3 regions of the Paenibacillus sp. AN1007 genome follow, and region 3 is predicted to be linked to each of the others. Evidence: riboswitches for the same ligand, from Rfam matches in the RefSeq annotation. Region 3 holds a riboswitch; each other region holds the start of a gene.
What was found. Region 3 has a riboswitch for thiamine pyrophosphate ahead of ABXS70_RS09540 (thiamine phosphate synthase). Riboswitches for the same ligand answer to the same signal wherever they lie in the genome.
Positions count from the first base shown of each region.

Region 1: it holds a riboswitch for thiamine pyrophosphate, as region 3 does, so the genes downstream of both, thiM (hydroxyethylthiazole kinase) here and ABXS70_RS09540 (thiamine phosphate synthase) in region 3, are expected to answer to the same signal.
Region 2: it holds a riboswitch for thiamine pyrophosphate, as region 3 does, so the genes downstream of both, thiC (phosphomethylpyrimidine synthase ThiC) here and ABXS70_RS09540 (thiamine phosphate synthase) in region 3, are expected to answer to the same signal.

Region 1 covers NZ_CP159992.1:4,818,633-4,822,916, reverse strand. The annotation lists gene thiE (thiamine phosphate synthase) at 1-42, opposite strand, end outside; gene thiD (bifunctional hydroxymethylpyrimidine kinase/phosphomethylpyrimidine kinase) at 42-854, opposite strand; gene thiM (hydroxyethylthiazole kinase) at 851-1,663, opposite strand; TPP riboswitch at 1,869-1,971, opposite strand; gene ABXS70_RS21700 (radical SAM/SPASM domain-containing protein) at 2,219-3,100, shown strand; gene ABXS70_RS21695 (pectate lyase) at 3,481-4,149, shown strand.
Region 2 covers NZ_CP159992.1:5,093,430-5,097,713, forward strand. The annotation lists gene ABXS70_RS22805 (aspartate/glutamate racemase family protein) at 1-34, shown strand, start outside; gene ABXS70_RS22810 (hypothetical protein) at 49-543, shown strand; gene thiC (phosphomethylpyrimidine synthase ThiC) at 758-2,581, opposite strand; TPP riboswitch at 3,018-3,131, opposite strand; gene ABXS70_RS22820 (IclR family transcriptional regulator) at 3,367-4,110, opposite strand.
Region 3 covers NZ_CP159992.1:2,089,695-2,093,978, reverse strand. The annotation lists gene thiS (sulfur carrier protein ThiS) at 1-101, opposite strand, end outside; gene thiO (glycine oxidase ThiO) at 98-1,342, opposite strand; gene ABXS70_RS09540 (thiamine phosphate synthase) at 1,394-2,098, opposite strand; TPP riboswitch at 2,387-2,495, opposite strand; gene ABXS70_RS09535 (ABC-F family ATP-binding cassette domain-containing protein) at 2,535-4,088, opposite strand; gene ABXS70_RS09530 (hypothetical protein) at 4,142-4,284, opposite strand, start outside.

The DNA.
Region 1 (4,284 bases), 2.7 Mb from region 3:
CTGCAGCGCACGGCGTACCGCTTCCGTATCCCATCTACGCATCAGCATGCACCTCGCTGTCTGCGCTGGTACGCGAAGTGATTCGTCGGTCCGTGCCCGGCCCCGAATCCCAGCTCATCTTCAATGGCTGCCTGAATGAAGGCTCGCGCGGTTGTAACGGCAGCCAGAACAGAAGAACCCTTGGCCAGTTCGGCCGTAATGGCAGCAGAGAAGGTGCAGCCGGTTCCGTGCGTATGACGTGTCATTACACGCAGGTTCTCCAGGTAATGAAAGGACTGCCCGTCGTACAGAACATCCACTACCGTTCCGCTACCAGTCTCATGTCCTCCTTTGATCAGGGCATACGTTGTGCCCATCTGTACCAATTGTTTTGCAGCTTCTTCGCGTTCGTTCAGATTGGTTATGTTCATACCCGTAAGCAGTTCAGCTTCCGGGATGTTAGGTGTTGTGAGCAGGGCATGGGGCATCAGCTCCTCAACAAGTGCCTGCACCGCCTCCTGCTGGAGGAGAGGTGCACCGCCTTTAGCTACCATCACCGGATCGATCACCAGATTGGTCCAGCCGAACTGCTGCCATTTTGCCGCGACAAGACGAATAATCTCGGCACTATACAGCATGCCTGTCTTGACCGCACGCGGCTGAAAGTCTTCTCCCGTTGAATCGAGCTGCTGGGCTATGCCTTCATAACTGATGGGAAATACGCCCTGCACACCCATAGTGTTCTGTGCAGCGATCGCAGTAATCACCGTCATTCCGTATACACCAAGCTCCTGGAAGGTTTTGAGATCAGCCTGAATTCCGGCACCGCCACCGTTATCAGAACCTGCAATCGTTAATGCCTGCGTAATGTTCATCGTACACCTCCCCGAATCTGGCGAATCTGCGCGTGCTCCGAGAGCAGTTCAGGTGTCACCTGTGCTAATTGATTTAGAAATTCCATCTGGAAGCTGCCAGGGCCCTGATGAGCTGTTCGAGCTGCAGCCCGTTCAGCGGAAACACCATAAAAGGCAGCTGCCTCGGTCACACTGTGCAGTAAATCATCTCCTGGTGCGGCAGCGGCAGCGAAAGCACCAATCACCGAGCTTAGAAGGCAGCCTGCGCCTGTCACTTGGGTGAGTAAAGCATGTCCGTTGCTGGTCAGAAATGTTTGATACCCGTCCGTAATAACATCGTACTGACCTGTAATGACGATAATGCAGCCCAGCCGCTGTGCAGCGCGCTCCGCAATGTCAATCCGGTCACCCTCTCCAGTTCCGGCATCCACACCTTTGATATTCCACGGCACCCCAATGACATGGGCCACCTCGGCAGCATTACCGCGCAGCACAGTGAGACGAAGCTCACGAACCAGCTTCTGCACCGTATCGGTGCGATAAGCGGTTGCTCCCGCACCAACCGGATCAAGTACAACAGGTACATGATGTGCATTGGCAGACTTCCCGGCCAGCAGGATCGACTGAACAACTCTTTCATCCAATGTGCCAATGTTCAGAACGACTGCTCCAGCCATACGGGCAGCATCAGCGGCTTCTTCATGAGCATAAGCCATGAACGGAGAGGCACCAAGGGCAAGCAGACCATTTGCAGTAAAAGGAGCAACCACAAGGTTGGTAATGTTATGAATCAAAGGATTGAGTGTACGTACACGTTGAAGATATGACATCGCAATTTCCTCCTTGATCTAAAATGATCTGATGATGGTGAATCATGTGACATCCATTTGCACGTTGGGAATAGAGAAGATAATCGTCCGGTTCCTTTGCGATGGAATATAAAAAAAGCCCCACCCATTTCCGGAGAAATGAGCAGGGCTTCCAGTTGTAACTATGGTGATGGTTCCCCTTAACAACTAGGGAGAATCCACTATTCATAAAGGCTGCTCACTTCCCTCCGCTGGTATAATCCAGATCAGGTTCAAAGGGTCCGAATATAACGATTCGTCTCAGCCGTAAGGCTCCCCTAGTGTATTGTGCAAAATATGGAGTTATGTCCCCAGTCTATATCACATCCTGCCATAATGTAAAGAGGACTGGCTGACTGTGAATACGTTGAAAGCTGCGCAGAAAAAGAAGATGTTTCTGAATAATTTGGTTTATCTTGATTCGTTATTCGGATTTACCTTCGTTCATTAACCCGATATAATGGAGATTGGCCCATACGGCCGTATTACGAATGAGGGCAGGACATGTGTTCCTCCCGGCAGAATGGGGACCCTGAGTTGAAAACGTTCAAGAAAGTATACATTGAAATTACGAGCATCTGTAATCTGGCATGCAGCTTTTGTCCACAAACGAAGCGTGCCAAAGGATTTATCGACCCTGAAGTCTTTAATAATATATTGGATCAGATCAAACCGCACACCAAACACATCTACCTGCACGTCAAAGGGGAACCGCTGCTGCATCCCAAAATTGACGTGCTGCTGGACTCCGCCCATGCCAAAGGATTCAAAGTAAACATTACAACGAACGGTACACTGCTGCCGAAAACACAGCATAAATTGATAGGTAAACCTGCACTGAGACAGATGAATTTCTCGCTGCACAGCTTCGACGGTCATGAAGGCTCTACCGACCGTGACGGATATCTGCGTAACATTTTGACTTTTGTACGTGAAGCCGTGAAACATAATGTCATTGTCTCGTTTCGATTATGGAATCTGACACAGGACAACTTTACGAATGCACAGAGGAATCGAAACCGAGAGACGCTGGAGGTGCTGGAGCGTGAATTCAATCTGGACTTCCGGATTGAGGAAAAAGTCGTTCCAGGCAGCGGCATAAAAATCGCGCCGAATGTGTACCTGAATCAGGATCATGAATTCCAGTGGCCAAGTCTGGATGCACCTGAAGATGATGGTAGGGGCTTCTGCCATGCACTGCGCAGTCAGGCCGCTGTGCTGGTGGACGGAACCGTCGTTCCCTGCTGTCTGGATGGAGAGGGTGTTATTAACCTGGGTAACATCCATGAGAAGTCTTTCTCGGAAATTGTGGATGGAGAGCGTGCGAACAATCTGGTGTACGGTTTCTCTAAACGTGAGGCTGTAGAGGAATTATGCCGCAAGTGTGGGTACCGTCAGCGGTTCGGAGCCGGAGCCTGAGACAAGAGTTAGAATAGCAGGATGGATTACACGAGATCAGGACTGATCTGCCGAAAAAGGAATAAGATACTCCAAGACTCTACTGTCTGCAAGCAGACGATAGAGTCTTTTTTGATGAACTTGATGGTAATTAGGACGGTAAAAAACAGCATATACCAAGTTAATATCGGTACATATCATCGGAATGGAATATGATGATAAATACAGTTCGATCCGTTTTTATGCCGGGGAATGTAAATGTGATCCAGGGATTATTCCTGTAATCTTCCTTTTTATGTAGGATTAAGACAGGTTCCGGGCAGTGCTTACTGCTGCGGTTCCGTGAGACAAGCCTGCGGCTTGCAGACAAATCCATTTAAATTATAGGGAGGATGTTGATGATGAAAAAGATGTTAACGCTGTTGTTGTCCGCTGGTCTGGTTGCTTCCATATTTGGTGTTATGCCTGCGGCGGCTGCGCCAACGGTTGTAAATTCAACGATTGTTGTACCTAAGGGCACAACGTATGATGGACAGGGAAAAACCTTTGTAGCCAACCCGTCTACACTGGGTGATGGTTCTCAGGCAGAAAATCAAAAGCCGGTCTTCCGGCTCGAAGCAGGCGCTACCCTGAAAAATGTCATCCTCGGTGCGCCAGCAGCAGATGGTGTGCATTGTTATGGCAGCTGTAACATCTCAAATGTGGTATGGCAGGATGTAGGCGAGGATGCGTTAACACTAAAATCATCAGGAACAGTGAACATTACAGGTGGTGCCGCATACAAGGCATACGATAAAGTGTTTCAGATCAATGCAGCAGGCACCATTAACATCAAAAACTTCCGTGCCGATGATATCGGCAAGCTGGTTCGGCAAAATGGAGGCACAACCTTTGCAGTCAACATGACGCTGGATAACTCCAATATTTCCAATGTGAAAGATGCTATTATGCGTACGGACAGCCCTGTATCTCAAGGAAAAATCACCAATACCCGCTATTCCAAAGTACCGACACTATTCAAGGGTTTTGCTTCAGGTAAAACGAGCCAGTCCGGTAATACGCAGTATTAAACTGCACCATGCGAAGAGATCAAACAAACCAGATGCTGTAACCAAGGAGCTGCGCTGATGCGATACAGATGCAGTGAAATATCCCATACTGGACCTATCTACCCAATAAACTAACCGTTTATGCTTTTCACTACA
Region 2 (4,284 bases), 3.0 Mb from region 3:
GGAGCGCGACATTGGCATTACACCAAGAAGTTGAGTGCAGGGGATTAGATGGCCACTGCTAAACGCATGTACCATTTCTATTTTGGAGAGGAGAACATGATGAAGCACCTCACTGTAGAACCAGGTCAATCCATCGGTGATATCCGGCTGGGGATGACACAGAACGAAGTTGAGCAGACAGACGCGTTCAGCCTTGATCCCAAAGTTGAGTATGATGCCCAGGGCAAAGCTCAATTTATTGAATTTTATGAGAGCGATGAATTCAAATGTATGCTCGGTAAACTCGATCTTCTGGGCACCGAAGCTGACGTTCTCATTCCGCAGTTGGATGAAATATCGCCGTATGACCGGGAAGATCCTGAACTCGGATGCAGCTTCCAGTTCGATCAGATCGGCTTGATTCTGTGGCGTCCGGTGCCGATGACACGGCAGGATATGCAGGAGAAGTGGTTTCTGGAGATGCCGCCCGAAAATCAGCAGGACGAAATGAAACACCTCTGCTTCTCTACGGCTGCTGTCTATGCCAAAGGGTATTATGACTAGTTACGTCATGTTGGAAGTTGACTGCCTCAAGTGAACAATCCAGCATCACTGCTCACTGCTCTCATACTCCGATACATAAAAAAGTGACCCAAGTTCAGGCTCGACATGCCTGTTGGGTCACTTTTATTAGTTTGAACCATTCTATGCTCTATTCAGCTGGCCATCTACGACCTACCTTAACAGTCACGGTCTACGTCAGCAGATTAGTCATAATCTATGAACGTGCCCGATACTCCTCAGCCTTCGCCTGCATCCCAGCGGCGACTGCCTCTTCTTCCTTCAAGCCGCGATCTGCGGCAAAAGCGCGGATATCCTGCGTGATGCGCATGCTGCAGAACTTCGGCCCACACATGGAGCAGAAATGTGCCTCCTTGGCCCCTTCTGCAGGCAGTGTCTCGTCATGGTAGGACAGTGCCCGTTCCGGGTCCAGAGACAGGTTAAACTGATCCCGCCAGCGGAATTCGAAACGTGCTTTCGAAAGTGCATCATCCCGGCGCTGGGCACGTGGATGCCCTTTGGCCAAATCAGCGGCATGAGCAGCTATTTTATAAGCGATTACCCCTTCGCGCACGTCATCCTTATTTGGGAGCCCGAGATGCTCCTTCGGCGTAACATAGCAGAGCATGGACGTACCAAACCAACCAATCATCGCTGCCCCGATTGCAGACGTAATGTGATCATAGCCCGGAGCAATGTCAGTAGTCAGCGGCCCGAGTGTATAGAAAGGAGCTTCCTGGCAGATTTCCATCTGCAAATCTACATTCTCCTTGATCTTGTGCATCGGCACATGGCCCGGCCCTTCGATCATGACCTGAACATCATGCTTCCACGCGATCTGCGTCAATTCCCCGAGCGTTGCCAGTTCCGCCATCTGTGCCTCGTCATTGGCATCGTAGATGCTCCCTGGGCGCAGTCCATCCCCGAGGGAGAACGCCACATCATACCTTTTCATAATCTCGCAAATTTCTTCAAAATGAGTGTACAAAAAATTCTCCTGATGATGTGCCAGACACCACGCCGCCATAATCGACCCGCCACGCGATACAATACCCGTCATGCGTTTCGCCGTCATTGGAATATAACGCAGCAGCACGCCGGCATGAATCGTAAAATAATCCACACCCTGCTCCGCCTGTTCAATCAGCGTATCCCGATACAGTTCCCAAGTGAGGGCTTCCGCCTCGCCATTCACCTTCTCCAGCGCCTGATAGAGCGGCACCGTACCAATCGGCACCGGAGAGTTGCGAATGATCCATTCCCGGGTGGTATGAATGTCTTTCCCAGTGGAGAGATCCATCACCGTATCCGATCCCCACCGTACAGCCCAGGTCATCTTCTCCACCTCCTCCTCGATCGAGGAAGATACAGCAGAATTACCGATATTGGCATTGATCTTGACATGAAAATGACGACCAATCAGCATCGGCTCACTCTCCGGGTGATTGATGTTGGAGGGCAGAATCGCCCGGCCGCTCGCCAGCTCCTGCCGTACAAATTCCGGCTCCACCCCTTCACGAATAGCTGCGTATTCCATCTCTGGCGTAATCAGACCCTGCCGCGCATAGTGCATCTGTGTAACGCAGCGCCCACCCAGAGCACGCAGCGGCTGTCCGCGAAAGCCTGGGTATTCCTCCGCTCCAGCTCTCCGTCCTCCAGGCTTCAATCCGTTATCCTCCGGTTTAACGGCGCGGCCCTCGTATGCTTCTACATCACCGCGCTCCATGATCCAGTGATTTCGGAGCGCAGGCAGTCCCTTCCGAATGTCCATCTGGAATTCGGGATCGGTCATCGGGCCGCTCGTATCGTAGACACGCAGCGGCTCATTATGCTCCACCCCTTGGGGAGTATTCGTGTCATGCAGGGCAATTTCACGCTCCGGTACAGCTATGTCCGGTCGTGAGCCCTGAATGTACACTTTGCGGCTGCCCGGGAAGGGCTGAACCCCGCCAGCCGCTCCGGTTTTCTTTTCCACCGGATGGCCATCGTTCCCCAATTCCTCTATTCCAATCTGCTTGCCCGTTTGGTTATGTGTACTCATGTCTCCTGTTTCCTCCTCTGTGATCTTCTTTTGTGCATTCTCTCACTAATGCGTCAGCTCCAACGACCACACCTGACAGAAAACATCCAAAGCACAGAAGCACAGCAGGAGTGATCCTGCTCAAGCAGCCCGATAGATCCAAGAGACAGATTTTTATGTACAGCAGCACGAGAACCGAGATTACTATACTGATCCGTTCAGCGTAATTTCATGGTTCCGTTGTTATTTTCCATCATCAACATGCCCTGAACGGCTGCCCCAGAACTCCAAAGGTACCGCGATGGTAAAGCACAACAACGAATGACTCTCTGCTTGCCGCCGTATATAAAAAAGCCGGTTCCGAAGGAACCGACTTATGTCCATCACCCTGCACGCAGCATGGACAAACCGCTGCAATGCAGCATTTGTCCATAGACAACGTCCATGGTGTATGTGATCATATGGCCGATTACTTCCCTACGCTGGTATGATCCAGATCAGGTGCAAAGGGTCCGGGATCTCATGCGATCCCGTCTCAGTCCGGACAATTCGGACTCCCCCAGTAACGTAAACGTATTGCGGCAACCAGGCCGCGTTCAAATCAAAAGATGACATTCATCTGGCCCCGCTGGGCCGTCCATTACAGAGTAGCTTAAACTGGATATAAATACAACCTTTATATTCCAGAGGGACCGGCTCATCTGTGTGACATTCAGGCGAAGGTGGCTGAAAAAGCTCCCTTTAGCCCGCTTTGCCCCTCTATAAAACATATCGATACCGCATCACATACCAATATCAGCAGACACTTATGACAACATAAGTCCCATTTGCGCAGCTGCTTCTTTCAATACCGGCGCATACTCATGCAGTGTTTCCTGTGAGAGCCTGCTGACCGGTCCGGACACGGAAAGTGCTGCCGCAATATTACCCTTGCGATCCATAATCGGTACAGACACAGCTGCAGCTCCTGGCTCACGTTCCTCATAACTGGTGGCATAACCGCTCACCCGAATATCCTCCATCTGCGCCAAATACACTGCTGGATCGATAAACACCGGCCATTCCGGGCCGTTCATCAGTTCCTCCCGGTCCTCTTCGGCGGCAAAAGCCATCAGCACTTTGCTGGATGCCCCCACCGAAAGCGGCAGTCTCGCACCAACGGGTGCAACACGCCGAATGGCCTGATCACTCTGCACCGCCTGAATACGAATCCGCTCACTGCCGTCACGAAGGTAAAGACTCACAGTTTCACCCAGACGATCTCGGAGCCGCTCCATCGCAGGCAGCAGCAAAATGGCTGGATCATCGCTGCGCGACATATGCGCCGACAATTCCCAGATGCGAATGCCTAGCCGGTATTTCTCGGTAGCCGCATCGCGTATCACAAAGCCCTTATCCTCCAGCGTAGCCATCAACCGATGCACCGTACTTTTGTGCAGACCAATCTGGCTGGCAATTTCGGTGAGTCCAAGATCGCTCCGCGTGGTAAAACATAATAATATATCCAGCGCCCGTTCGACAGCACGGACGGTTAACTTGCGGTCTTCCATGGCATAATGCCCTCCTCATGTTTCATCACATGAAACTTGGTTACATAAATTATATGAGAAACGGTCTCATCTGTAAACCAAAAATAGCTGCGAGGCAGGGGAAAAATATATATTTATGATCATTTTATAAGGCTTTAATCTCCTGTAAATTACACGCTATGGAAATGTTATCTA
Region 3 (4,284 bases):
ACTACCGTTTTCACCTGCAGGTTGAACGATTGCAGTAATTTATCCACTCGATTTAGTTCATCGTCAATCTCCATCTTCTGACCGTTCACGATGATGTTCACAGCACAACACCCTTTCTGTTCAATCGCTCAGGCGATAATGCTTCAATTCCCATCTCTTCCGCACTTTTGCCTTCCAGCATATCCGCGATCCAGCGACCGGTTATCGCACTAAGTAAAATCCCATTCCGAAAATGTCCATATGCAGCGTACAAGCCGGGAACTTGTTCACATTGACCGATATACGGCAGCCCATCAGGTGTAGAAGGTCTCACTCCTGCCCATGCACGCAAAAATTCCGCTTCCTTGACTCCCGGAACCCAATAACCTGCCGCAGTGAGCAGCCGTTGAACGCTATGTGCAGACACACTGCGATCTGTTCGGCCAGGCAGACTGGTTGCACCGATCCATACTTCTCCGTTGGCTTTGGGAACAACGTAAACGTCTTCTGCATAGATTGTACGATCAGGTCTATATCCTGCTTGTTCTGCCGAAAATCGGATTGCGGCTATTTCTCCTTTCACCGGACACGATGGCAGAGCTACCCCTACCTGACTCATCAGCTGCTCTCCATGTAATCCAGCAGCCACAATCACATGTTTGCAGGTTATCTCTCGCTTGGCAGCTGCCACGCCCTGCACTCCATTGTTATTTACAACGAGACGAATGTCCTGCACACCTTCCCAAATCCGCGCTCCCATCATGTGAGCTGCCCTCGCATAAGCTCTGGTCAGCGACACAGGCAGCACTTCGCTCTCCAAAGGTCTGTAATAAGCTCCGTACACATCCCGGTTCAGCCATGCCGCTTCCCGCTCCACAGTGCTTCTGTCCCACCAAAGCTGATTCTTAACTGATGAATTATTTTGTTTATCTTTGCAGCGACTCAGCTCACTATAGGAACGAAAAGGTGTGATAAAACCGGTGTGCCTAAGACCTATCTCCATTCCTGTAAGAGCGTACAGCTGCTCTTTTTGGTGATGCAGCAGTTCTCTGCTGTCGCGCGCCGCCCGTGCAATAAGAGGATGGGCAAAATCCTCACTATCTGCTGCAAGCATACCAGCGGCTGCACCTGAACTCCCACTCGCAATCTCGGACTGTTCGAGAAGCAGTACTTCCCTGCCTCTGGATGCCAGTTCAAAAGCAATCGCACAGCCGATAATTCCCCCGCCAATAATAATGGTTTCTGCTTGGAAAGCTTCTGACGGTTCAGTTGATGGTTTACATATGGAGTCAAGCTCAGGGTTATCGTATTTACTCGATGAGGGGAAAGCCTCCTCAGATTGATTCATACTTTTCTGTTCCACGTTCTCATCTCCTTAACTTCGCAGCTGTACATCTCCTTGGCTGTCGACCATTCACATTCCGGCTTCCACAGCTTGTTTGAAAAGAGCGGCAGCATAGGCTGGGCTTTCATGTTTTAAAATACTTGAAATTACAGCGGCCCCCCTGGCTCCAGATGACCGGACAGCCTGAATATGGCTTGGCTGTATACCTCCGATCGCGATAACAGGCACGCGAACACTTGAACATACCTCTGCCAATACGGCCAATCCCCTTGGTGCTGTATCCGGTTTGCTCTGACTCGCGTACACATGGCCGAAAAAAAGGTAATCTGCTCCAAACTCTTCAGCGATTCTCGCCTCCTCGGCGGAATGCACGGATATGCCTAATCTCATTCGGACATCATGCTGATGCCAGGCTGCCATCTCCACTCCTGCCTTATGCAGCATCTCCCGACTCCAATGCACACCTTGATAAAAGGGGCTGGACTCCGACGGATTCGCACCATTTATTACAATGTGAGATGCTGGAATACCGGACGCTGCCATCTGCTTGGCCCAGTTGAACCGCTGCTGCAGCGTGAGATGCTTTTCCCGGATGTGAATATAATCCACCCAAGGCCATATTTCCTTGGCTGCCCGCAGCATGGCCGCTTGTTCCCCTTTATTTGTGGATACAGCATGCAGCTCAAAAGAGCAGTGATCTTGTTCACACCTCCGTCTAAAGCTCTCTTCCAACTTCTGCGGTTGGTATTTCTTCTGCTCGGCTAATTCCTTCATCTGCTCACGTAATCTCCCTGCTTCATTCTCGCATTTTACTGTACGCAGCTTTGTTCTCCCTCCTCACATCGCTTATACGGAAACCAAAAATATTAATAAAAAATCAAAAAAGCCGCTCCCGTAGGGGAGCGGCTGCGTATAAACAAAGATTCAGTTCAATAACGAAAATGCAGTTATACCTGTTAACAGTTAAAATACCCATTAACTATTAGCCCGGTATCGAAAGCCTGCATCACCTGCAGTGTAGAGATCCTGTTCATATTTTGGAGGATCACTTACTGTCGTTTTTGCTGAAACGCGCCACTTCCCTACGCTGGTATGATCCAGATCAGGTGCAAAGGGTCCGGAATCGCATTCTTCCATCTCAGCCGCTCGTGCGGCCCCCCTAGTGTTCATATGAAGTTGTAGCCTATATTACCACAGTCGAATTTTTTTGTCATCGTGCATTTTCGGACCACTCTTCTACATTCCACGTTTTGGTAACCCAGTCTTCGTAAAAATCCGGTTCGTGCGATACAAGCAAAACGGTTCCTTTATACTCTTTCAATGCACGCTGCAGCTCAGCTTTTGCGGTGACATCCAGATGGTTCGTCGGCTCATCAAACAAAACCCAGTTGCTTTCCCGCATCAGCAGTTTACACAATCGGACTTTAGCCTGCTCTCCTCCGCTCAGCATATTAAGAGGGCGAGTGATGTGCTCATTTTTGAGACCACAGCGTGCAAGATGCCCTCGCACTTCGTTCTGTGTCAGATGTGAAAATTCATTCCAAACATCATCGATCGGTGTAATGTTTTCGGCACGCACTTCCTGTTCGAAATAGGCTGTCTCCAGATAATCTCCCAGAAATGTTTTGCCGCTGATTGGCGCAATCTTACCCAGAATGGTCTTGAGAAGTGTCGATTTACCAACACCATTACAACCAACAATAGCAATCTTTTCTCCACGTTCTATCGTCATTGTCATTTTCGGCAGCAGCGGGTATGTGTAACCAATTTCAAAATCAATACCTTCAAAAACGGTTTTACTGCTCGCCCGGGCATCCTTGAATTTGAATGTTGGTTTTGCCGCTTCATCCGGACGATCAATCCGGTCAATCTTACCAAGTTGTTTCTCCCGGCTCTTCGCCCGTCCTGAGGTCGAAGCTCTGGCCTTGTTCCGCTGAATGAAATCTTCCTGCTTTTTGATATACTCCTGCTGCTTCTCATAAGCATCAATGTGCTGCGCTTTTTGCATATCCGCCATTTCCAGGAATTTCTCATAATTGGCAGCGTAACGCGTCAATTTGGCAAACTCCAGATGGTAGATGACATTCACAACTTCATTCATAAACTCCGTATCATGGGAGATCAGCAAAAATGCATGCGGATAGTCTCTCAAATATCGTGTCAGCCATTCAATATGCTCTACATCCAGATAGTTTGTCGGCTCATCCAACAACAACGCAGTAGGCTTCTCCAGTAATAACTTGGCAAGAAGTACCTTCGTACGCTGTCCGCCGCTAAGTGCAGCAACATCACGATCCAGCCCAATGGCATTCAATCCCAGACCATTAGCCATCTCTTCCACTTTGACATCAATTAAATAAAAATCGCCCTGTTCCAGCTGTTCCTGGATCTCGCCCATTTCTTCGAGCAGCTGCTCCAGCTTGTCCGCGTCTGCATCGGCCATCTGGTCGGTGATGGCCATCATTTCCTTTTCCAATTCCAGCAGCGGCAGAAACGCATCTTTAAGCACATCTCGAATCGTCCTACCTGGTGTTAACTTGGTGTGTTGATCCAGATATCCATAACGAACTTTCGGCGTCCACTCTACTTTACCGCTGTCTTTAAGAAGTTTTCCTGTAAGGATATTCATTAATGTTGATTTCCCGGCGCCATTAGCTCCGACTAGACCTACACGTTCTCCGGCAAGCAGACGAAAAGAAACATTTTTAAATAACGTTCGGTCTCCAAAATTGTGACTGACGTTCTCTACTGACAATAAACTCATAAGATGAGGCTGCTCCTATCTATTTACATTACTTTAGTTCACGTTTCAAACCCCTATTCTAGCACAGATTCTGTGTTTTCTGAAAGTAATGAAAAATGGGCAGAGCAGTTATACTCAAAATACCCTCTCGCTGCTGCCTGCTTTGCAGTCGTAAATACCTCCTCCGCACGAAAACCGGGATTACAGGTCGCAGGAT